3 regions of the Megasphaera elsdenii DSM 20460 genome follow, and region 2 is predicted to be linked to each of the others. Evidence: riboswitches for the same ligand, from Rfam matches in the RefSeq annotation. Region 2 holds a riboswitch; each other region holds the start of a gene.
What was found. A riboswitch is a leader RNA that binds a small molecule or an ion and turns the genes downstream of it on or off. The one in region 2 is predicted to bind S-adenosylmethionine.
Positions count from the first base shown of each region.

Region 1: another riboswitch for S-adenosylmethionine. It lies ahead of metK (methionine adenosyltransferase); the one in region 2 lies ahead of C6362_RS05120 (MetQ/NlpA family ABC transporter substrate-binding protein).
Region 3: another riboswitch for S-adenosylmethionine. It lies ahead of C6362_RS05880 (RNA-guided endonuclease InsQ/TnpB family protein); the one in region 2 lies ahead of C6362_RS05120 (MetQ/NlpA family ABC transporter substrate-binding protein).

Region 1 covers NZ_CP027570.1:2,197,324-2,204,913, reverse strand. Annotated here, with positions in the region: gene rsmB (16S rRNA (cytosine(967)-C(5))-methyltransferase RsmB) at 1-364, opposite strand, end outside; gene fmt (methionyl-tRNA formyltransferase) at 464-1,399, opposite strand; gene def (peptide deformylase) at 1,399-1,860, opposite strand; gene priA (replication restart helicase PriA) at 2,055-4,412, opposite strand; gene metK (methionine adenosyltransferase) at 4,555-5,745, opposite strand; SAM riboswitch class I at 5,805-5,905, opposite strand; gene C6362_RS10405 (hypothetical protein) at 6,045-7,307, shown strand; gene coaBC (bifunctional phosphopantothenoylcysteine decarboxylase/phosphopantothenate--cysteine ligase CoaBC) at 7,453-7,590, opposite strand, start outside.
Region 2 covers NZ_CP027570.1:1,094,769-1,102,358, forward strand. Annotated here, with positions in the region: gene C6362_RS05105 (hypothetical protein) at 1-443, opposite strand, end outside; gene C6362_RS05110 (AEC family transporter) at 461-1,438, opposite strand; gene C6362_RS05115 (3'-5' exonuclease) at 1,449-2,114, opposite strand; gene C6362_RS05120 (MetQ/NlpA family ABC transporter substrate-binding protein) at 2,256-3,080, opposite strand; SAM riboswitch class I at 3,169-3,267, opposite strand; gene C6362_RS05125 (MFS transporter) at 3,534-4,682, shown strand; gene C6362_RS05130 (FAD-binding oxidoreductase) at 4,788-6,188, opposite strand; gene C6362_RS05135 (hypothetical protein) at 6,252-6,680, opposite strand; gene C6362_RS05140 (MFS transporter) at 6,697-7,590, opposite strand, start outside.
Region 3 covers NZ_CP027570.1:1,250,602-1,258,191, forward strand. Annotated here, with positions in the region: gene speC (ornithine decarboxylase) at 185-2,344, shown strand; gene metF (methylenetetrahydrofolate reductase [NAD(P)H]) at 2,656-3,510, opposite strand; gene C6362_RS05875 (MetQ/NlpA family ABC transporter substrate-binding protein) at 3,709-4,539, opposite strand; gene C6362_RS05880 (RNA-guided endonuclease InsQ/TnpB family protein) at 4,682-5,938, opposite strand; SAM riboswitch class I at 6,145-6,238, opposite strand; gene C6362_RS05885 (MetQ/NlpA family ABC transporter substrate-binding protein) at 6,370-7,203, shown strand; gene C6362_RS05890 (energy-coupling factor ABC transporter ATP-binding protein) at 7,564-7,590, shown strand, end outside.

The sequences.
Region 1 (7,590 bases), 1.1 Mb from region 2:
GCAGCATGGCATTGACGAACTTGGCCATGCCTTTATTGCCGAATTTCGTCGCCATTTTGACAGCTTCGTTGCAGGCTGCCGATTCGGGGACTTTGGTCATGCCGAAAATCTGATACAAGCCCAGGCGGATAATGGCCAGGCAGACGGGGTCGAGCTTTTTCAGCTTGCGCGTACTGATCTGGGAAATGATCCAGTCCAGGTAATTGAGGCAGCGCAAGGTACCGTAAACGAGTTCTGTATAAAAACGCCGGTCCCTGTCGGCAAATTGATGCTTCTGTATCGCCTTAGAGACGACGATATTGCTATACCCTTCGTCCCGGCAGATAGTCAGCAGGCTCTGAAAGGCAATTTCACGTACGTTCATAGATTCCTCCCTATTTCAAAAAGCACGGGTGAACAGCACAAAAGCAGGGCAACCGTCTTCTTTGCGGCAGTTGTCCCGCTTCTCTGCATGGAGTCTTGTTTATAGCCGTTCCCCAGCCGTCAAGGTCACACCCTGGAGATATTGGGCAGTAGCCATCCGCTTCCGGCTTTCCGGCTGGACTTCGCGGATGCGCAGGGCGCCGCTTCCGGTCTGGATGGTGAACTGCTTCTTGGTCACATCCAAGATGGTTCCCGGTTCGGCCCCGGTACCTTCGACGACATCAGCCGACCAGATTTTCAGGCGCTTGCCATCGTGACAGATCGTATATGCGCCGGGATGAGGATCCAGCGTCCGGATGAGCCGTTCCAGCACGACAGCATCCTGGGTCCAGTCGATCTGGGCTTCTTCCTTGGTAATTTTTGCCGTATACGTCGCCTGGCTCTCATCCTGGTCGACAGCCCGGCTTTCATAGCCCTCCAGGTCCGTCAGGACGTCGAGCAGGGTCTGGGCCCCGAGGAGGGACAATTTATCGAACAAAGTGCCCGTCGTTTCCTTGGCATCCAGGGGAATGGCCGCTTTTTTCAGCATCTTCCCCGTATCCATGCCTTCATCGAGGAGCATGATGGTCACGCCGCTTTCAGCTTCGCCGTCCTTGACAGCGTACTGGATAGGAGCCGCGCCGCGGTATTTCGGCAGCAGCGAGCCGTGGACGTTGAGGCAGCCGTATTTGGGGATGTCGAGGACGGCTTTCGGCAAAATCTTGCCGTAGGCGATGACGATGATGACATCCGGTGCCAGGCTGCGCAGCTGTTCGATGACGTCGTCACGGCGCATGGAATCGGGCTGGAAAACGGGGATTCCCAGTTCCATGGCCTTTTCTTTCACCGGCGAGAAAGTCACCTTTTTGCCCCGTCCCCGCTGCTTGTCGGGCTGGCTGTAGACGGCGGCGATATCATAACCGGCCTGGGCCAGGCTTTCCAGGGACGGGACGGAAAAATCCGGCGTCCCCATGAATACAATGCGTAACTTATCCATTAGTCCCCTACTTTCCGTAAATCCGCTGCTTTTTCGATGAACAGATGACCATAGAGATGGTCGATTTCATGCTGGAAAATGCGGGCCAGGAAGCCTTCCGGTTCATAAATGACCGTCTTGCCATGGCGCGTCAGGGAACGGACCTTGATTTTCGAAGCCCGTTCTACCTTGCCGTAATATCCGGGGATGCTCAGGCAGCCTTCGGTGTCGACGTTGGTTTCGTCCGACTTTTCCAGGATTTCCGGATTGATGAGCTCGATGAGACCATGGCCGTCGTCGAGGACGATGAGCTGCAGCGATTCATTGACCTGCGGTGCGGCTAAGCCGACGCCTTCAGCAGCATACATCGTTTCTGCCATGTCGTCGAGCAATTTCTTTATATGTTTATTCACTTTTGTAACGGGTTTCGCCGTCGCTTTCAAGACGGGGTCACCGGCTTTAATAATATTGAGTACTGCCATATAACTTTCACCTCATTGTAATAGTAAAAATGCTTATTCTGTTTTATTATATAACAAATCTGACATTTTTGCTATCATATCTTTTTAGGAAACGGCGGGACGCCCGTTTCTGCCCGATGGAGGAATGAGTTCATATGCCTGACGGGCTCGCCACGTGCGAGCCCCTACCATTATGTAATGCTAGGTCGCCATGATTACATGGGGTCGATGTCGATGATGACGCCGGTCTGCCAGCAGGCCGGAAGGTGCTGCATGGCTTTTTTGATGGCTGTCAGGTCTTTCCCGGTCAGGGAGAGGACGACGCGGTACTTATTGCGTATCTTCTTGATGACGTCTTCGTAGGGGCCAATGACGGCAACTTCATCACCGTGGTCCTGATTCCAGCTGTTCAAGGCCGCTGCGACGTCGTTGGCTTTGCGCCAGACCTGTTCTTCCGATTCGTCCTGGACTAGTATCTTGGCCATTTCCTGGAACGGCGGATAGCCCAATTCCTTCCGGAACTGGACTTCCTGGTCATAAAAAGCCCGGTAATCCTGACGGGCTGCGCACTGGATGACGTAGTGGTCCGGTGCATAGGTCTGCATGATGACGCGGCCCGGGATATCGCCGCGGCCGGCCCGGCCGGCTGCCTGGGTCAGGAGCTGGAAGGTCCGCTCGCCAGCCCAGTAAGCCGGGATGTTGAGCAGGCTGTCTGCCGACAAGATGCCGACGGCACTGACGCCGGGAAAATCATGACCTTTGGCGACCATCTGCGTTCCCAGGAGAATATCGTATTCGTGGCGACGGAAGGCTTCGATGATGCGGTCACCGCTGTGCTTGCGGCTCGTCGTGTCCTGGTCGAGGCGGATGATGCGGGCCGTCGGCAGGAGTTCGTGGAGCTGGGCTTCCACTTTTTCCGTACCGCTACCAAAGAACTTGATATACTTGCTGCCGCAGGAAGGACAGACGGTAGGAATCGGCTTTTCGGCATCGCAGTAATGGCAGCGCAGATGAGCTGCCTGGCGATGGTAGACCATGGCCACATCACACGTGTCGCACTTGACGACGTAGCCGCACTTGCGGCACATGACGAAGGTCGAGAAACCGCGGCGGTTGAGGAGGATGATGGCCTGCTGACGGGCTGCCAAGGTCTCTTCCAAGAGAGTGAGCAGGGCATCGGAGACAACGCGGTAATTGCCCCGGGCCAGCTCATCCCGCATGTCGACGACCTGGACAGCCGGCAGCGGGCGATGGCCGACTCGTTCTTTTAGTTCGACCAGGACGTATTCTCCCTGCAAGGCTCGATAATAGTCAGCCAGCGCCGGCGTCGCGCTGCCCAGGACGACGGGGCAGCCGTAATACGCGGCCCGCTGGCGGGCGACGGCGACGGCATGATAGCGCGGCGCCTCGTCCTGCTTGTACGAGCTGTCGTGGGCTTCGTCGACGATGAACAAACCGATGGACTGAGCCGCCGCGAAGACCGCCGACCGGGCACCGATGCAGATATGACTCGTCCCGTTCTGCATGCGCAGCCAGTTGTTGCGCTTCTCCCCCTGGGACAGCTGGCTGTGCATGACGACGACATCGTCGCCGAAACGGCGCAGGAAGCGGCGGACAATCTGGCCGGTCAAGGCGATCTCCGGCACTAAGACGACGACCTGTTTCCCTTTTTTCAGGGCCTGGCTGGTTAACTGCATGTAGATTTCTGTCTTGCCGCTGCTGGTGATACCGTGGAGGACGTAGGTTTTACCATGCTCATCGCTTCCGATAACCTTTAATGCCTGCTGCTGTTCCGCTGTCAGGGAAAAAGCTTCGTCCCGGGCAAGGCTCGGCAAGACATTCGTCGTCCTGGCCGGCCGCTGGCTCCAGCAGGCCAATCCCGTCGCACAGAGGCGGCGCATGAGATTGCGGCTGTAGCCTTGTCCCTGCCAATAAGAGACAGGGCCTTCGCCCTTGGCTTTCAAGGCCTGGAGCAGTTCCTGCTGGCGGCGACGGCCATGGAGAATAGCTTCCGTATCGTCGGCAGCAAAAGAAAGCCAGTCTTCCATCTTGTCGGCAATCTGGTTCTTATAACAAATCCGGCTGGTCAGGACCTGGCTGGCCAAAGCCTTCTCGACGAGGTCTTGGCCGAACCGGCGGCTCAGTGCGCCTTTTTCACAGCGCCCTTTTCCGGCCACATAGGTTTGTAGCCGCGCTTCGTCCGCTGTCTGCGGCTGGGCCGGTCCGGCCGATACGACATCGCGGCGGACCAGTCCTTTCTTATCGATCATGAACAGGCGCAGGGCATCGGACAAGTTGCAGACGTAGTAATCGCGGATCCAAAGGGCCGTGCGGATCATCTCTTCCTGGAAGCCGGTCTGCGTCGAGAGCAGGCCTTCAATGGGCTTCAGCGTGAAATCAGCCGGCTCCGCCAGGTGTTCCTGCAGGGCGACGACGATGCCTTCTTCCCGGCGATGACCGAAAGGCACGAGGACGCGGCTGCCGACGCGGACAGCCATCCCCTCGGGGACGATATAGGAAAAGGTCTGCTGCAGCCGCTTCGCCGTCGTATTGATGATGATTTCAGCAAACAAAGAAACACCTCCGTAGTTCGTGGTTTGTGGTTCGTAGGGGCCGTCCTGTCAAGGCGGCCCGCAAACAATGACACTTAAAAAGGGACCGCGCAGTGATGCGACAGTCCCCTTTTTTTGGATGTTCAGTTTATCGAACCGCCTCTTATAAGCCGGCTTCTTTGCGGAGCGTATCGGCTTTGTCTGTCTTTTCCCAAGGCAGGTCGAGGTCGTTGCGGCCGAAGTGGCCATAGGCAGCGGTCTGTTTGTAAATCGGGCGCTGCAAGTCGAGCATGGCGATGATGCCAGCCGGACGAAGGTCGAAGTTCTTTTCAATGAGTTCGACGATCTTTTCGTTCGGGACTTTGCCCGTGCCGAAGGTTTCGACGTGGATGGAAACCGGGCGGGCTACGCCGATGGCATAAGCCAGCTGGATTTCGCATTTGTCAGCCAAGCCGGCAGCGACGACGTTCTTGGCGACGTAACGAGCTGCATAGGCAGCCGAACGGTCGACTTTTGTGGGGTCCTTGCCAGAGAAAGCACCGCCGCCATGACGAGCCATGCCGCCATAGGTATCGACGATGATCTTGCGGCCCGTGAGGCCCGAGTCGCCCTGGGGACCGCCGATGACGAAGCGGCCTGTCGGGTTGATGAAGAGTTTCGTCTTGTCGTCGAACAAGCCTTCCGGAAGTTCCGGTTTGATGACGAATTCGAGGAGATCGCTTTCAATCTGTTCGCGGCTGACTTCCGGGCTGTGCTGTGCCGAAATGACGATGGTGTCGATGCGGACGGGTTTGCCGTCTTCATATTCGACAGTGACCTGAGTCTTGCCATCGGGACGGAGATACGGCAAGGTACCGTCTTTGCGGACCTTTGCCAGGCGGCGGGCCAAACGGTGTGCCAAAGAAATAGGCAGCGGCATGTAGTCGTCCGTTTCGTTGGAAGCATAGCCGAACATCATGCCCTGGTCGCCAGCGCCGATGGTATCGAACTTATCTGTATTGCCTTCCTTCTTTTCCAAGGCGTCATCGACGCCCATGGCGATATCCGGAGACTGTTCGTCCAAGGAGACGAGGACGCCGCAGGTATCGCAGTCAAAGCCGTATTTAGCGCGGGTATAACCGATATCGCGGATCGTTTCGCGGACGATGTGCGGAATATCGACGTAGCACGTCGTAGAGATTTCGCCGACGACGTGTACCATGCCGGTCGTTACCAAGGTTTCGCAGGCAACGCGGGCGTTTTTATCTTTTGCAAGAATGGCATCCAAAATGCTGTCCGAAATCTGGTCGGCCATTTTATCGGGATGGCCTTCGGTGACGGATTCGGATGTAAAGAATTCACGATTTTTAGCCATGAGTGATCCTCCTTAAAAAAAATTCCCCTCATCCATGACTTCATGAGAGGGGCTTCTAATCCCCATCTGCCAGTATATCACTGCTGGAATTAGCACCTTTCATAGCTGAAGGTTGCTGCGACATCACAGGGCCAGTCCCTCCGTCGTCTCTTGATGGTTCTTTATTTGTTTTGCTCATCCATTATAATTCAAGTCTGCCTATTTTGCAAGTATTTTTTATGTCCAAAAAACATTGTCTACTAGACGCCTCCCTACAGGCAGGGGTATAATGTCTACAGAAGATAGAAAGGATGATAGATATGACCAAATTGCGGCCTAGAGATATATTCTTCAACGACCCTTATTTTGATTATGCCACCTGCAGCAAACCCGGCGACCTGCGGCTGGCCAAACGAGTCGAAGTATTCGGCAAGTGGTATAAGACCCCAAACCTGGTGACGACCCTCCTGTCCCAGGAACGGCTGACCTTCAGCCGCTACACCGGCACGAACAAGGAAGACGCCCTGGTCCTGCGGATCTACGAACGGACGGCAGACCGGCTGCTCATCAATACGTATTATACGTCCCAACAAAACCCGGAAGAAATCTACGCCGGCACGATTCACCTCGAACGCTACGACATGGCGCAGACCATGGAATCCTTTTCCTATATGGGCATCATCGACCTGCTCATGCTCCAGACGGACAGCCAGATTCTTGAGCTGACCAACGTCTTTGAAGATGTACAGATGGCCAAGCACGCTGTGGCCCACGCCCTGGGCATTTATCTCATGGCCATCTGCGACCAGCCCTGGTCTGACGAAGCCGTCACAGGCGGCCAGGAAACGCCGGCCATGATGATGGGCAAGGAAAAAGAAGAACTTCAGCAGCTGCGGGAGGAAAAGGCCCAGATGGACGCCGATAAGGAAGAGCTCCTGCGCCTGCGCCTGGAAGCAAAAAACCGTACGACGGTCCTGGCCGAACTGGAACGGCTGCGCCAGGAATTAGAAAGCGAACGGGCCGGCCGCGAACAGGAGCGCAAGCAATATGAAGACCGCATCCGCAAGCAGGAACAGTATATCGAAAAGATCAAGGAAACGGCATCCGGCCAAATCGCCGAACTCCTGGCCCTGCGCAAGGAACTCAACAAGCGTCAGGTACGGCCGGACCTTTCCAGCGGACAGGCGCACCGGAAAGTGACGCCTCAGGAAGCGTCTCGGTCGGCCCGGGAGCCGGAAGACCGCGGCCTGGACCTGCCTTCCTTCATGACCCAGCGCGACTATACGCGTCAGCTCGACCGCTTCCTCACGGGGCGCCAGCTTGCCCTGGCCGGCGGCGACCCAGACTGGCAGCGCCGCATCCAGCGCCGTTTTGGTGCTATTCTCCTCATCAGCGGCCAGCCAGGGGATGACCGGCTGCTGAAAGAATCGGCCCTCTTAGTCGTCAATATGGAAGATGGCAAGACGCCCCTCGTCCGCTGGGCCATTACGGAAGCCAAAGAAAAAGGCTGCCCCATCCTCTCCATCGGCCCGACCAACCTCAACGGCTTCGCCAAAGCCATCGTAGGGCGGGTTAGTGGTTAGTGGCTCGTGGTTCGTGGCGGGCCGCCCTTTGGGACGGCCCCTACAACATTAAAACCATCTGCTAACCCCTAACTACTAGCCACTAGCCACTAAAAAGGACTGTCGCATATGCGACAGTCCTTTTTCTGCAACCTACAAACTCTCATCAACCCTGTTTTTTCGCCATGATAGCCGCAGCGCGGGCTACGATGATGGCAGCGAGTTCGTCTTTATCCATTTTATCTAATTTTTCCATAGAGCCGTCCGGGAAAAGCAAGGTGGCGATGTTCGTCGTCCCTTTGAA
Region 2 (7,590 bases):
TCCTGGACGACGGCGTGCTGGCCGCTGACCGTCGTCGTGTCCTGGCTGACCGAGACGTTCTTAGCGTCGATTTTCGACAATACGGCGCCGGCTGCGGCTTCAGCCGTCTGATTGAGGCGCTGGCTGATGGCCTGACCCTGGCTGATGTGCAGGTCGTCGTACATCTGCTGGGTATCGATGCTGTTGGTATAGATGGCGACATACAGGCCGCTGTCTATTTCCCCGTACAGACGGCTGCCCTTGAAATAGCGCTGCGTAAGCGGGTCGACAGGGACGGGGAAGTCGAGTTTTTGCGGATTTCCGGGAAGTTTCACCGTAATGGACGAGCCCATGCCGTCGATGCGCTTTTCTTTCAGGGTAATCGTATAGCAGGCCGTCAGGCTCAAGGTCAGGATGACCAGGAAGAGGGCCAATAAAAAGGAACGGATTCGGGTATGAGTCATAATACACCTCGCTAGTGTTATTTAAAAGGTAAATATCCCCAGGATACGAGCAGATAAAATGCCGGATAGAGGATAAGGATATATAGAATTTGTGTCGTAATGAAAGGCGCCATGGCCAGATTGACATTTAAATCGTAGAGCCGCTCTGTAATCAAGGCATTAATGGCACAAGGCGTGCCCATGACGATGATGATGGTCCCAAGGAGGACCGGGTCTGACGTAAAGCAGAGAGCCAGGCCATACGATGCCAACGGCGTCAGAATCATCTTTATCGGGATGAGGTCTAACGTCTTTCGGGCGTAGTCCTTGAAATGGGAAAAATCAATGAGATACCCGACGGGAATGAGGGCTACCCAGGCGCTGACATGGATGAGGGCCTGGAAAATCGTCGTTCCCGCAGCGGGTCTGGGAATCCCGGCAGCATGCAAGGCTGTGCCGATAACTAAGGCTACGACGGACAGCTGGTTCCAGTTGATGAAGATGGATTTCCAATTATCTTTGAAAAAGACGAAAAAGTTATGGTCTTTCCCGCTGTGCTGATAGTAGTATCCCATAGGGAAAAGGACGAAGAACATGAGCAGGTTCTGGAATACGCCGATAATCTGGACGTAGGCATAGGACATTTCCCCGTAGAGAATGTAACTGCACAGGCCGCCGAGCGTCCCGGTATTGGCCGGGATGGCGGCGATGAGATAGCTGCCGCGGTCGACAAAGGATGAGAATTTGCGCTGCCGCCCCAGTAAGAGGACGACCGCCAAGGGCAGGAGGCCGTTGAAAAAGGCAAAGAACGGCAGACTCAGTAAATCGGTCCGCATGGGCAGGACCCAGAAGCTGAGCAGGGTCAAGGCGGTCATGATGACGATGATGTTGAAGCGGATGAGCCAGTTCGACTGTTCCGGCGTCAGCCAGCGCCGCTGTTTGGCGGCATAGCCAGCTAGCATGGGCAGGATGATGTCTGTAAAAATATAAATCATCCGGAGTGTCGTATCTTCCATGGTGTCCTCTTTACTTGCGGGCAGCGCGGAAGGCGTCGGCCAGGGAGAAGGTCAGCGGTTCTGCCGGCTTGGTGGCGTCGATGATAGGCTGCATGATGTCGCGAAACTCTTCTTTCTTCTTTGATAAGACATAGAGCTTGGATGTGTTGCGGGCGTCCCAGAGGGCGTCGTGCATCTGGCCGTCGAAGGTTTCGCCCAGGGTACTGACGGCCTTGTCCAGGGAAATGACTTTGTCCAGGCCCAGGAGATTGCAGTAAATCTGCTGGAAATTCTGCCAGTGGTCGAGCATCCAGCGGACGCGGTCGTCGTGTTCGTCGATTTCCTTGAGGCGGAGTTCGCAGTCCAGTTGGCGCCAGTCGTTTTCGCTCCAGGCGAACATTTCGTAGGCATTGGGGCAGCCTTCGTTGCACCAAGTCAGGAAATGGTCGAAGGCCTGGCGGAAATGGGGCTTCCCGGCCAGCATTTCCATAGTGATTCCCGTCAATTCCTGACAGGTCTGGTTCATGGCTGTCGTATATTCGGGCAGCACATATTCTTTATACGACGAGATTTCCTTCCCGTCTTCGTCTATCTTGACAGCACCGATTTCGATGATTTCACCCTTGCAGATGCGGCGCGCTTCCTTCTGGTCCCGGCCGATAGGGTTCATCTCGAAATCGACAAATACGGCTTTCATAATAAAAAAGTGTCTCCTTTCTGAATCTGATGGACAATCTTTATTATACCATAAGTAAAGGGCTTGTCGCACGTGCGACAAGCCCTTTTGAGATGAATCAGGCGGGCCGCCCTTTGGGCGGCCCCTACGAGTCATGAGCCATTAAAATGCCGGCAGGATAGTTCCCTGGAAGTGTTCTTCGATGAATTTCTTGATCGGTTCCGACTGGTAGATTTCTAAGACTTTCTTGTATGTTTCGTTGTTTTCGTCGCCCTGACGGACTGCCATGACGTTAGCATACGGCGAATCCTTCGATTCGACGAGGATCGAATCCTTCTGCGGATTCAAGCCAGCCGGGATGGCGTAGTTGGTGTTGACGCAAGCCAGGTCCGTGTCGTCGAGGGAACGGGGAATCTGAGCGGCATCGAGTTCGACGAACTGGAGGTTCTTGGGATTTTCTGTGATATCCGTAACCGAAGCGTCGACGGAGTTGCCGTTCTTCAACTTGATCAGGCCGGCCTGCTGGATCAGGAGCAGGGCGCGGGCCCCGTTGGTCGGGTCGTTCGGGATGGTGACTTTGGCACCGTCGGCGACATCTTTGATGTCTTTATATTTGTGCGAGTAAACAGCCATGGGCAGGATGATGGTCTTGCCGATAGACGTGATCTTCAGGCCTTGTTTCTTGACGACGTTGTCCATGTACGGCTGGTGCTGCATGGAGTTCATGTCCAGATCGCCTTCGGCCAGGGCCTTGTTCGGCTGGACATAGTCGTTAAATTCGACGACTTTGATGGTGATACCCTGTTTAGCTGCTTCTTTTGCGACTTCTTCCATGACTTCCGCGTGGGGACCGGCAGTGACGCCCATCTTGATTTCTTTTTTATCACCGGAAGCACCGGAATTGGAAGACGAACCGCAGCCGGCGGCAAAGAGGCACGTCGTCGTGATGAGGACGGCGGCGAAGAGTTTTTTTACTGTTGCATTCATGTAATCATTTCCTTTCTGGATGACGAATATAAGGGCTTGCCGGTCAAAAAGAAAAGCCGTCATACAGATGACGGCTCAATTTGCGATTCGTTCATCTGCCGGTATATACCGCTGGACTTGGCACCTATCCCGATAGGGGGTTGCCGCAGCGTCATCGGGCCATTCCCTCGACTGCTCTTGATGAAAGACAATGTTTTGTTGTTGGTGTACATGTTATCACCTGGCGGGGAATCTGTCAAGAAATTTTTGACAATCCTGCGCTTCTTGAGAAAAATTTCTTTTTATGTTATAATAAGAAAACTCATCGGAGGCTTATACTCGTATGGTATAGAGCCGGATAAGATGTCACTTCAGTCCTGTAGCGGAGGAAGGGCGTGTACGTAAACACGTTCTTCGATAAAGTTGCAGGCCTGGGTGGTTTCTTATCCGGCTTTTTTGTTGTGAGGTGATGGAATGCTGAATAAACGAGATATCCTTTGGCAGATTTACAGTGCCAAAGCCTTTTACTTCCTTGGCGGCTTCGGTTTTACATCATGGGCATCGCTCATTCCTTTCCTGAAGCGGAAATTGCAGATTCCCGACGACCATCTGGGCTTTCTTTTGCTGGCCGTCGGCTTGGGAGCCCTGATCATGATGATGCTGGCCGGCTCTATTGCCGGGCGCTTAGGCTGCCGCCGCTCTTTGACTGCTGCCGGCCTGTCCATTGCCGTCGTCTTGAACGTTCTCTGCTATGTGCCGGCTTATACTGCGGCGCTGCTGGTGGCAGTTCTCCTCGGTTCCTCCCTGGGGCTGCTCGATGTCGTCGTCAACATCAACGGCATCTTCATTGAACGGAAAGTCCGCAAGCGCCTCATGTCGGGAATGCAGGCCATGTGGTCTTTGGGGAACTTTGCCGGCGCTGCCTTTTTCGCCCTGCTGCTGCAATTTCGGTTGCCCTGGCAAGGCGTTGCCCTGGCCGGTGCCGTCCTGATTGCCGCCTGTGTCTTCTTCTTTTCGCCCCATCTTCACAGTGAGCGGAATGAAAGCCGTGGCGGCAGCCATTTCGTGCGGCCCAAAGGAACGATTGTCTTCATTGGGCTGATTTGTACGATATCTTTCCTCGTCGAAGGCTCTATCAACGATTGGAGTGGCGTCTTCATGACGACGGAAAAAGGCATCGACATTTCCCAATCCGGCCTGGGTCTGACCCTGTTCACGGCTTCGGCCTTCCTGTCCCGCCTGACTGGTGATTCCCTGACCATGCATATCGGGCCGCGGCGTCTCCTGGCTTTTTCCCTGCCCATCGCCTTTGTCGGCTTTTTGGGAATCCTGCTCATCAGCGGCGGCCCGTTACTGTTCGCGTCATACGTCCTCATCGGTATCGGCTGCGCCAACACGGTCCCCGTTTTTTACTCCCTCTTGGGGACGCAAAAAGAAATGCCCATCGCCGATGCCGTCGCCGCAGTCAGTACCATCGGCTACGTCGGCATCCTCCTGGCACCGGCCGTACTGGGCTTCATCGGCCGTGTCTTCAGCCTGACCATTTCCTTTACCCTGGTCACAGTCCTCTTAATCATCATGACCGTCATGGCCATGCGGCTGTTGGGGAAGTTTGAGGTTTGAGGTTTGATGTTTGAAGTTTGATGTAAGTAGGGATAAATTTGAAACCATCACGTCAAACATCAAACGTCAAACTAAAAAAGCCTGCCGCAGGGGCAGGCTTTTTTCTTACGCATCAATCACTTTCCCCGGATTGAGGATGTCTTTCGGGTCCATGGCCCGCTTGATGGTTTTCATGATTTTCAGTTCGCCTTTTGGTGTGAACTGTTCCATGTATTTTAATTTCTTGGCTCCGATGCCGTGTTCGCCGGCCAGGCGGCCGCCGACGCTGTAGGCATAGGCGTAGACTTGCTGATGGAATTCTTCGACGTTCTTTTCCCATTCTTCGTCGCTCATGTCCATCTTGCAGAGGACGATGTGCAGGTTGCCGTCGCCGATGTGGGCATTGATCTTGACTTCAAAGGGATAGTCCTTGCCGATATCCATAATCTTTTCGATGGTTCCGGCAATTTTATGGACCGGCACGACGACGTCGTCTGTGAGGAAGACCTTGCTTTGCAGTTCAACCGAGGTCTGGCAGTTGCGGCGCATGTTCCAGACGCGGTCATCCGCTTCCAGGACTTCGGCGGCGCCTGATTCTTCACAGATCGTGCAGACGGCGTCCATCTTGGTGTCCAGTTCATCTTCGTGGAAGGTTTCGACGGTGATGATGACGTAGATACCGTCGTCGTAGTGGGGCATATCCTTGTAATGGCAGTAGTCTGCACAGCCGCGGACGTAGGAATTGTCCATGTATTCGACGCTGGTCGGATCGATGCCGGCTTTCATCAATTTCGGTACCATGTGCAAAGCCTGGCGCGGATCTGTATAGATGGCCAGGACGTCGAAGCGGTACGGCGGCAGGGGAATCAGTTTGACTGTGACTTTGGTGATGATGCCCAGCGTCCCTTCACTGCCGATGATGAGCTGTTCCAGGTCGTAGCCGGTCGAGCATTTCTTGAGGATACGGCCGCATTCGACGATATCGCCAGTAGGGGTGACGACTTCCAGGCAGTAGACCTGGTCGCGGGTGACGCCGTAGCGGACGGCGCGCAGGCCGCCGGCATTGGTAGCCAGGTTGCCGCCGATGAGGCTGCTTTCGGCGCTGGACGGGTCACCGGCATACATGAGGCCGACTTTCTTGGCGGCATTCTGCAAGTCTACCGTGCGGACACCGGCTTCGACGGTCATGTACATGCCTTCTTCATTCAGTTCGAGAATCTTGTTGAGACGGTCCATGCAGAGAACCAGGCCGCCGCAGACCGGGATGGCCCCGTCGGCCAGGCTGGTGCCGCCGCTGCGGACGGTAATGGGGAAGTCGTATTCGTTGGCTAATTTGACGATTTCCGAGATTTCCTGGGCGTTCGCCGGCGATACCGCAGCGTCAGGAACGTGGAACATGGCCGGGTTGGTTTCATAGTCGGTCTGATACTGTAAGAGCATGTCTCTATCGGTCTTGACATAAGTCGGACCGGTAATGGCTTTTAATTTTTCAATGATTTCTGGCGTAATGGGCTGATAAGTTTTCAAGCAAAGGGCCTCCTTTTCATTTGTTGTCTTATTCTACCACGCTCGCCGCCCCTAGGGAAGGCATCAGAACTTGAAATCAATCGTTGCCGAGACGCCGACGCCCTGGACTCGATTGAGATTGCTGACATTCGTCGTCGCCATAGGGATGAGGGCATTGGCCCGGGCGATGCCGTTAAATTCGCCTTCCAGCTGGGCGACGGCTTTGACCTTTTCGACTTGGGCCGACGGGCCGATGACCTGGACGGCGCCGATATATTTACCCGTACCGACGCTGACGATAGGCACGACTTTGGTGGCATAATCCGTGCCGACGCCATTTTTCATGAGCAGTTTGTTGAGAAAGTCGTTGATGGAATCGCCATACTTGGAGACGAGGATGGAAATGCCGCCGACTTTCAAGATAGAACCGAGGTTGAAGGCCTGGACGGCTGTGCCGCCGGCGAAACCGAGAAGTGACGCAATCGTAACGGCTGCAATGAGTTGTTTTTTCATGGAAATACCTCCTGAATCAAGCTTTTTTTTGATGATGGCCGCGGGCTAGCGAGGCCGCAACGGCAAGGAAACAGAGGACGGCTAAGATGACGAACGAGGCATGCAGGGCCGCCAGGACGCCGTCGGTATAAGATGGCTGTTTAGCCGTTTCCATCGTCATGATAAAGGTGACGACAGCCATGCTCAGGGCCTGGCCGAGATTGCGCGACAAGGCCAAAATGCTCGAGGCGATGCCGTGGTGCATCTTTTTGACAGACCCCATGATGGCGCTGTTGTTGGGAGCGCCGAACAGCGCCGCCCCCAGTCCGATGAAGACCAGGAAGATGGCAGCACCGCTGACGGGGACGCGCGGGAACAAGGCAAACGCCGCCAGCCCCAGCGCCGTCAAGACGAGGCCGATAGACGCAATGCCCCGCGGACCATACTTATCAGATAAGTCACCGGCCCGGGGCGACAAGAAAGCCATGATGATGGGCTGTACTAGCAGAATCGCTCCGGACATAGCCGGCGGCAGGCCGAGGATGACCTGGAAATAAAGGGATAAGAGAAAGGAAACGGCATAGGTAGCACTGTATTGGATGAGGGCTGCCAAATTGGACATAGAAAAGGTCAGATTACGGAATAAATAGAGCGGCAGCAGGGGGTGGAAGGACTTGCCTTCGTGGATGACGAAGACGACCAGCAAGACCAGGCCGATCCAGAAAGAAGCACTGTAATCTTCAAAGGATGATAGCCCGTACAGCGCGCAGAGGATACCGGCGATGGACAGACCCGAACTGACGAGGTTGACGAAGGGCGCGCCGTTGGCATACCATTCTTCTTTGATGGGACGGATGAAGGCGTACGAAATGACGATGGCCAGGGCAGACAAGAGGAAGATACAGCGCCAGCCGACGAACTGCGTCAGGGC
Region 3 (7,590 bases), 160 kb from region 2:
TGCCGCATAGCGGCATCTGAGTCCGAGGCGGCCTGCGAACTGCAGCCTGCGACCGGCGGGGCCGTCAGGGCCCAACATACTATTTGCGAAATATTTTTCTTGCTATTCATGGGGGAATTGCGTACAATAGGGCTGTACTATTTTACAATATCAATGCAAAGGAAGAGGATAGGGAGAGAAGAATATGAAACATTTGAAGATAGCTTACAGCTTTGATGTACAGTATTATTTCGTTGACAGCGACCGGGAAATCGTTCCTATTGAGCAGACGGATTTCACCGATGTGGCCGTAGCGGTTATTTCGGACCAGGATTTTGCCTACATCGACAAGATCGATGAAACGGGATTCGGAATTCCCATCATGGTCATCATGCCGGGCGGCGAGAAGATGCCGGACCAATATATTGATAAAGTCGATGTCGTCTTTACGGAAGAAATGGTCAATAAGAGCCGCTGCATTTCGACAGCCGAACGGTTGGCCAGCCGTTATGAACATGCTGTGCTGCCGCCGTTTTTTGCCGACCTCGTCGATTATGTCAGTGAAAAGAATACGCCTTTTGACTGCCCGGGCCACCAAGATGGCCTGTTTTTCAAGAAGCATCCGGCAGGACGCTATCTTTATGATTTTTATGGACCTCATATTTTTCAATCCGATATCTGCAATGCCGATGTAACCCTTGGTGATTTGCTCATTCACGAAGGGCCGGCCTTGGAAGCCCAGGATTTTGCAGCCCAAGTCTTCCATGCAGACAAGACTTATTTCGTCCTCAATGGGTCTTCGTCGTCTAATAAGGTCGTCACCAACGCCCTTTTGACGCCAGGGGACCTGGTCCTTTATGACCGCAACAATCACAAGTCCGTGGCCCTCGGGGCCCTCATCCAGGCCGGGGCGACGCCGGTTTATTTGGAAACGGCCCGCAATCCCTATGGTTTTATCGGCGGCATTGACGCCCATTGCTTCGATGAAACGTATCTGCGCCAATTGGCAGCCGAACGGGATCCGGAAAAAGCTAAGGCCCAACGACCTTTCCGCCTGGCTGTTATCCAGCTCGGTACTTATGACGGGACGCTGTATAATGCCCGCTATGTCGTCGACCGTATCGGTCATCTCTGCGATTATATCCTCTTTGATTCGGCCTGGGTCGGCTATGAACAATTCATTCCTATGCTCAAGGACTGCTCGCCGCTGCTCCTCGATTTGCATGAAGATGACCCGGGAATCATGGTCGTCCAGTCGGTCCATAAGCAGCAGGCCGGTTTTTCTCAGGCTTCGCAGATTCACAAAAAGGATAATCATATCCATAACCAGTCACGCTACTGTAACCACAAGACTTTCAACAACGCCTTCATGGCCAACGCCTCGACGAGTCCTTTTTATCCTATGTTCGCAACGATTGCCGTCAATGCCAAAATCCATGCCGGTGCGGCTGGCCGCAAGATGTGGATGGACTGTGTGAAAATGGGTATCGAAGCCCGCAAGGATATCCTGCGCCGCTGCCATTATATCCGGCCTTTCGTAGCGCCGACGGTCCACGGCAAACCCTGGCAGGATGGCAATACCGATGACATGGCCAATGACCTGGCTTATTTCACCTTTGAACCGGACGCCAAATGGCATGCCTTCGAAGGCTACGGGCCGGGACAATATCTCGTCGACCCGTGCAAGCTCCTCTTGACGACGCCAGGCATCAACGCCGAATCGGGACAGTACGAGGATTTCGGCATCCATGCCAATATCTTGGCGACGTATCTGCGCGGCAACGGCGTCATTCCGGAAAAATGCGATTTGAACTCAATCCTTTTCTTGCTGACACCGGCTGAAAATAAGAATAAGATGCGCCTCCTCGTATCCCAGCTGGTCCGCTTCGAACGCTTCGTCGACCATGACGTCCCCATGCAGGAAGTCCTTCTCGGCGTCTACAACTCGCATCCGGACCGCTATGCAGGCTATACAATCCGCCAGCTTTGCCAGGAAATGCACGATTTCTATAAGGTACGGAACGTCAAGGACCTGCAGAAGAAACTTTTCCGCCGCCAATACTTCCCGGAATACGCCATGAATGCCCAGGAAGCGCAATACGCCTTTATCCGTGGCCAGGGCGAACTCGTGCCCCTCGATGAAATCGAAGGCCGTATCGCCCTCGAAGGGGCCCTGCCCTATCCGCCGGGCGTCCTCTGCGTCGTCCCGGGTGAACGCTGGTCCCATACGGCCGTCCAGTACTTCAAGGCATTGGAAGAAGGCCTCAATGAATTGCCAGGTTTCGCCTCGGAAATCCAGGGCGTCTACCTGGAAAAAGAAGACGACGGCCGCATCCACGCTTATGGGTATGTGCTGAAGGAATAGTGCGGTACGAAATCTCGTCAAATGCGTAACGGGCTCGCCACGTGCGAGCCCCTACATCGAATACGGGATTCCTGCAAATACTTTTTTATGTCAAATGGGAATTGTCCCCAAACAGCGTAGGGGTCGCCATGTGGGCGACCCGCGTGAATTTTGTGTATAGCCTGAATTTATGACAAAAGGGATTGTACATGATGACGTTTGCCATCATGTACAATCCCTTTTCGTGTGTTTTTTACGATGAACGAACTGTGGGCCGCCGTTATGGCGGCCCCTACGATGAACGACGAACGGCCTACGATGAACGATGCCCTCTACAACAATGTCTTGACAGCTTCGGCGATTTTTTTTGCGATATACGGGTTATTCATGGTGTAGACGTGGATGCCGTCTACGCCGTTAGCCAGGAGATCGGCAATCTGGTCGACGGCGTAGGCGATGCCGATATCGCGCATGGATTCGGGAGTGTCACCGTATTTGGCAATGGCCCGCTGGAATTTGATGGGGAGCGTGGCGCCGCACATGGTGACCATGCGTTCGATTTGAGCTTTGTTAGTGACGGGCATGATGCCGGCTTCGATGGGAACATTGATACCGGCAATTTCACAACGTTCGAGGAAGCGGTAGAAAAGGGCGTTGTCGAAGAAGAGCTGGGAAATGAGTTCGCTAGCGCCGGCGTCGACTTTGGTCTTCAAGTTGCGGATGTCGGCGGCCAGGGTCTTAGCTTCGGTATGCCCTTCAGGGTAGCAGGCGCCGATGACGTTGAATTCCGGCGCTTGTTCTTTGATGAAGGCCACAAGGTCGCTGGCGTGTTCGAAGTCGTGCGCCCGTTCGCGGCCCGGGACTTCATCGCCACGCAGGGCCAGGATGTTTTCGATGCCGGCTTCTTTCAGTTCTTTCAGGTCCTGCAAGGCTGCTTCTTTCGTCAGGTAGATGCAGGGCATGTGAGCGGCTGTTTCGCAGCCCAGGGCTTTGATGCGGCTGGCGACTTCGACCGTGCGGTTGCCGCCGGTACCGCCGGCGCCGCAGGTGACGCTGATGAAGTCCGGATGGAGTTTGCTCAGTTCTTCCAGCGTCGGATAGACCGTTTCGATGGGAATATCCTTCTTCGGCGGAAAGACTTCAAAAGAAAAGACCGTTTTTTTGGCAAAAAGCTCGTTCGTATGCATATATTGTTTCCCCCTTGATTTTACAGAATTCCGTGGACTGCATGATGAAAAGCAACCCCTCAGTCAGCTGCGCTGACAGCTCCCCTATTAGGGGAGCCTTCCAGACAATAATCATTGTAAACAAAAGGACCGCCGCGAGCGCGACAGCCCTTTTCGGATACTTTCATTATATGGGATAACGAAGTCAATGTCCAGCTGTTAGAAGCTCGGCAGGATAGCACCCTGGTATTTGTCTTCGATGAATTTCTTGATTTCCGGAGACTGGAGGGCTTTGACGAGTTTCTGGATTTCCGGACGGTTTTCATCACCTTCGCGGATGACGAGGACGTTGGCATACGGCGAATCCTTCGGTTCCAGGAAGAGCGCGTCTTTCAGCGGATTGAGACCGGCTTCCATAGCAAAGTTGGTATTGATCAAGGCGATGTCTACGTCATCGATGGAACGGGGAATCTGAGCGGCTTCGAGTTCGACGAACTGGAGGTGTTTATCGTTCTTTTCGACGTCCTGTACGGTCGACGTGATGTTACCGCCATCTTTCAAGCCGATGAGGCCGGCACTCTGCAAGATGAGGAGGGCGCGGCCGCCGTTGGTCGGGTCATTGGGGATGGCGACTTTGGCGCCGTCAGCGACGTCTTTCAAGTCCTTGACTTTATGGGAATAAATGCCCATTGGTTCGACGTGGATCTTAGCGATGGCTTTCAATTTTGTGCCGTGTTCGCTATTGAATTTGTCGAGGTACGGTGAATGCTGGAAGAAGTTGGCGTCGATTTCCTTATCGTTCAGGGCCAGGTTCGGTTTGACATAGTCCGTGAATTCGACGACTTTCAGGTCGACCCCTTCTTTGGCCAGGAGCGGTTTGACTTCATTCAGGATTTCACCGTGCGGTACGGGCGTGGCGCCGACGGTGACTGTCGTGTTCTTGGAAGACGAGCCGCTGGAAGCGGAATCACTGCCGCAGCCGGCAGCCAGGACGGCGATGGCCAGCAGGGCTGAAGCGGCGAGAATGGAAAGTTTCTTGAGATTTTTCATAAAGATTCCTCCTAATGATGTAGTATAGACTTTTCTGTTCCGTCATTATCCTTGAACCTCTCCCGCTTATAGAAGCGGGAGATTCTTGAGAAATTTGATACATGGACTAACGCCTGACAGCCTATTCCAAAGGAGTTAGCTGTCAGGATATCCTTATTCTCAAAGGGCTGTCCAAAAGCCCCTTACACAGTCCCTCGAAATCGAAGTTCTGCTTACTTTTACGGAGTATGTTGTATGCTCCATTCACATCCGCGTTGGCCATCCTGCCATCGGCGAACTGGTACAAGCCACGGTGGATACGCTTCCCACTGAACGTGCCAGTATACGGCTGTTCAGGATTATAGACAGGAATATCGTCTAAATCCAAGCAACTTGCTTGAGAAGTGTAAGATTCTTCCTGTTCGATATATCGCATACCGTAACGCTCGCAAAGTCCTTCCAGTGTTTCACGCAGATTACCGAAACTGATTTGCGTAAACTGCTGGTTGGTTATCCTACCCAGGTCGATACTACGTTTAAAGTCACCGTTATAACCACAGACGATGGTTCCGATACGGTGTTCGATACAGTAGTTGATGATATAGCGGGCAACCTTGCGGAGGTAGTCCTGTGTCCGATTATTACGTTTTCTTGCTAAGGCATAGAGCCTGTGCGTTTTCTTCTGTCCTTGTTTGTCGGCAATCCCCTGATAGTAGGCTTTCTGCTTGTTCCAATACTGGTTGATTGATTTAAGTTTACGCCCGTCCATGATGAACGCCGTCCCGGTGTTGGTCACGCAAGTTGCCAGATTTTCAAGACCGATGTCGATAGCAAGGACATTGTCCGGTGAAACGTCTTGAGGTTCTTTCTCCTGAAGATAGTAATACTGGATTTTGAAGTATCTGCCATTATATATGGGACAGATACGGACTTCCTTGATGGTTTTCTCTTTCAGTCTTGCAGGGAAAGGGATTTTGATTGGCTTACGGCCATGCCGTTTAGAAAATCCCCGACTCATGGGGATCGTCAAGAATCCATCTTTTACGTTTATGGCGTTCGTGGAGAGAATCAGGTTGAACATGCCGCCTTTTTCCCGATAGTGAGGCATTTTGATGTCCTTGAAGCGATATTCTCCTGATTTTGCCTTTTTTATGAGATTGAAGAATGACTTGAAACTGCGGTCAGCCACCTTCAATATCTGCTGAGACACGCCAGCCTGCAACAGACCGTAGTTTTCGTTTTCCTTGCAGACATGGTAATTTTCTTCGTATTTCAAGAACTTCTTCTCTTGGAAATAGTATTGCCTGATGTTGTAGAGAGCCACGTTGTAGAGGTTGTTGCTGTATTGGCACATCTCCCGCAGCATGGCATATTCTTCTTTGGAAAGATTTCTGATGACATTTGATTGAGTAAGATACACATTTTTCACCTCCTTTTTTATTATATGATTATTATGTGGGAAATAGTGATGATTTTTAAGATGAGTTACAGCGTTTTTGTGCTTTTTACGGGCCTTGGACCCACTCAAGCACCGCCATTCATCCCCCACCTAAGAGGTGGGAGTCTTCTGGCGGGAAAAGATAAAAAAGACCTCTTTCCGAAAGAGAAAGAGGTTTGATGGCTGATTCTTTATCTCTCGGAATAATCCGCAGGAATTGGCACCGTCGTTATCGGTTGCCGGGCTTCATAGGGCCAGTCCCTCCACCACTCTGGATAAATGTCGTTCTAAAGTTGTCTTGATTCTTAGTTTATCATGGATAGGCTATTTGTCAAGGTCTATCTTAAGGGCATTGACAAAACTATACTAAAAGCGTAGTATTTAGACAACAATCTAAAGAGGGGGAATCAGTTATGATTCAATGGAAAAAGAAATTTTTACCGCTTGCCTTATTAGCCGTATTGGCTGTCGGCCTTGCCGGTTGCGGCGGTCAGGGGGATAATGGCCAGAGTGCCGGCAGCAGCGACAAGGAAATCAAGATCGGAGCCACAGCGGGTCCTCATGCTGAAGTCGTCGAAGCCGTGGCTAAGGAAGCAGAAAAACAGGGGATTCACATCAAAGTCGTCGAATTTTCCGACTACATTACGCCGGACAAGGCCCTGGCTGATGGAGATATTGACTTGGTCAGCTACCAGCATAAGCCATTCCTGGATAATTTCAATAAGCAGAATGGTACGGATTTAGTACCTATTGGCAACACGATCCTCATGCGCATGGGGATTTACAGCGATAAATATAAGAGTGTCGACGCTTTGCCCGACGGAGCTGTCATTGCTATCCCCAATGACCCGACTAACGGCGGCCGCGGCTTGGCGCTCCTTCAGCGCGCAGGGCTGCTGAAACTTAAAGAGGGCGTAGGATTCAAGGCTACGCCGGCTGATGTCGTCGATAATCCCAAGCATTTCCAGTTCAAAGAAATCGAAGCGGCCCAGCTGCCGCGCAGCCTCGGTGACGTCGATGCGGCTGTCATTACTATGAACTACGTCATGAGCGCCGGCCTTAACGTCAAGGAACAGGGCATCTTCTTGGAACCGAAAGACGAACCGCTGGCCGTCATGGTCCTGGCTGTCCGAGCTCAAGATAAGGATAATCCGACATACAAGAAGATTGCTGAAATCTTCCATTCCGATGGCGTCAAGAAATTCATTGCCGACAAGTACAACGGTACGATTGAACCGGCTGAATAAGCGGTGTAAGGCTTGACAATGAGCGCCTGACAAGTATATAATAAAGCAAAATCTAAATGGATTTGTCGATGAACGAAACGAGTATATCTGATGTGGCAGTTCCAGCGAGCCGATGGCAGTGGGAGTTCGGCACGGACCGGCGGATAGAATGGATTCGGGAGATGCGGCCTGAACGGTGACCAGTAGGGTGCGACGGTGTATTTCCACCGCTATCAAAGAAACGTGTATCGCTATGGGCCGTACATGTAGAGCTGGACTCACTGAGTCAATCTGGGTGGCACCGCGGAAGAAATCGAACCTTTCGTCCCTGTATAGGGACGGAAGGTTTTTTGTTGTCTTCAGACAGAAGGGGAGAGAAAGATGCTGGAAATGAAAGATGTCAGTTTC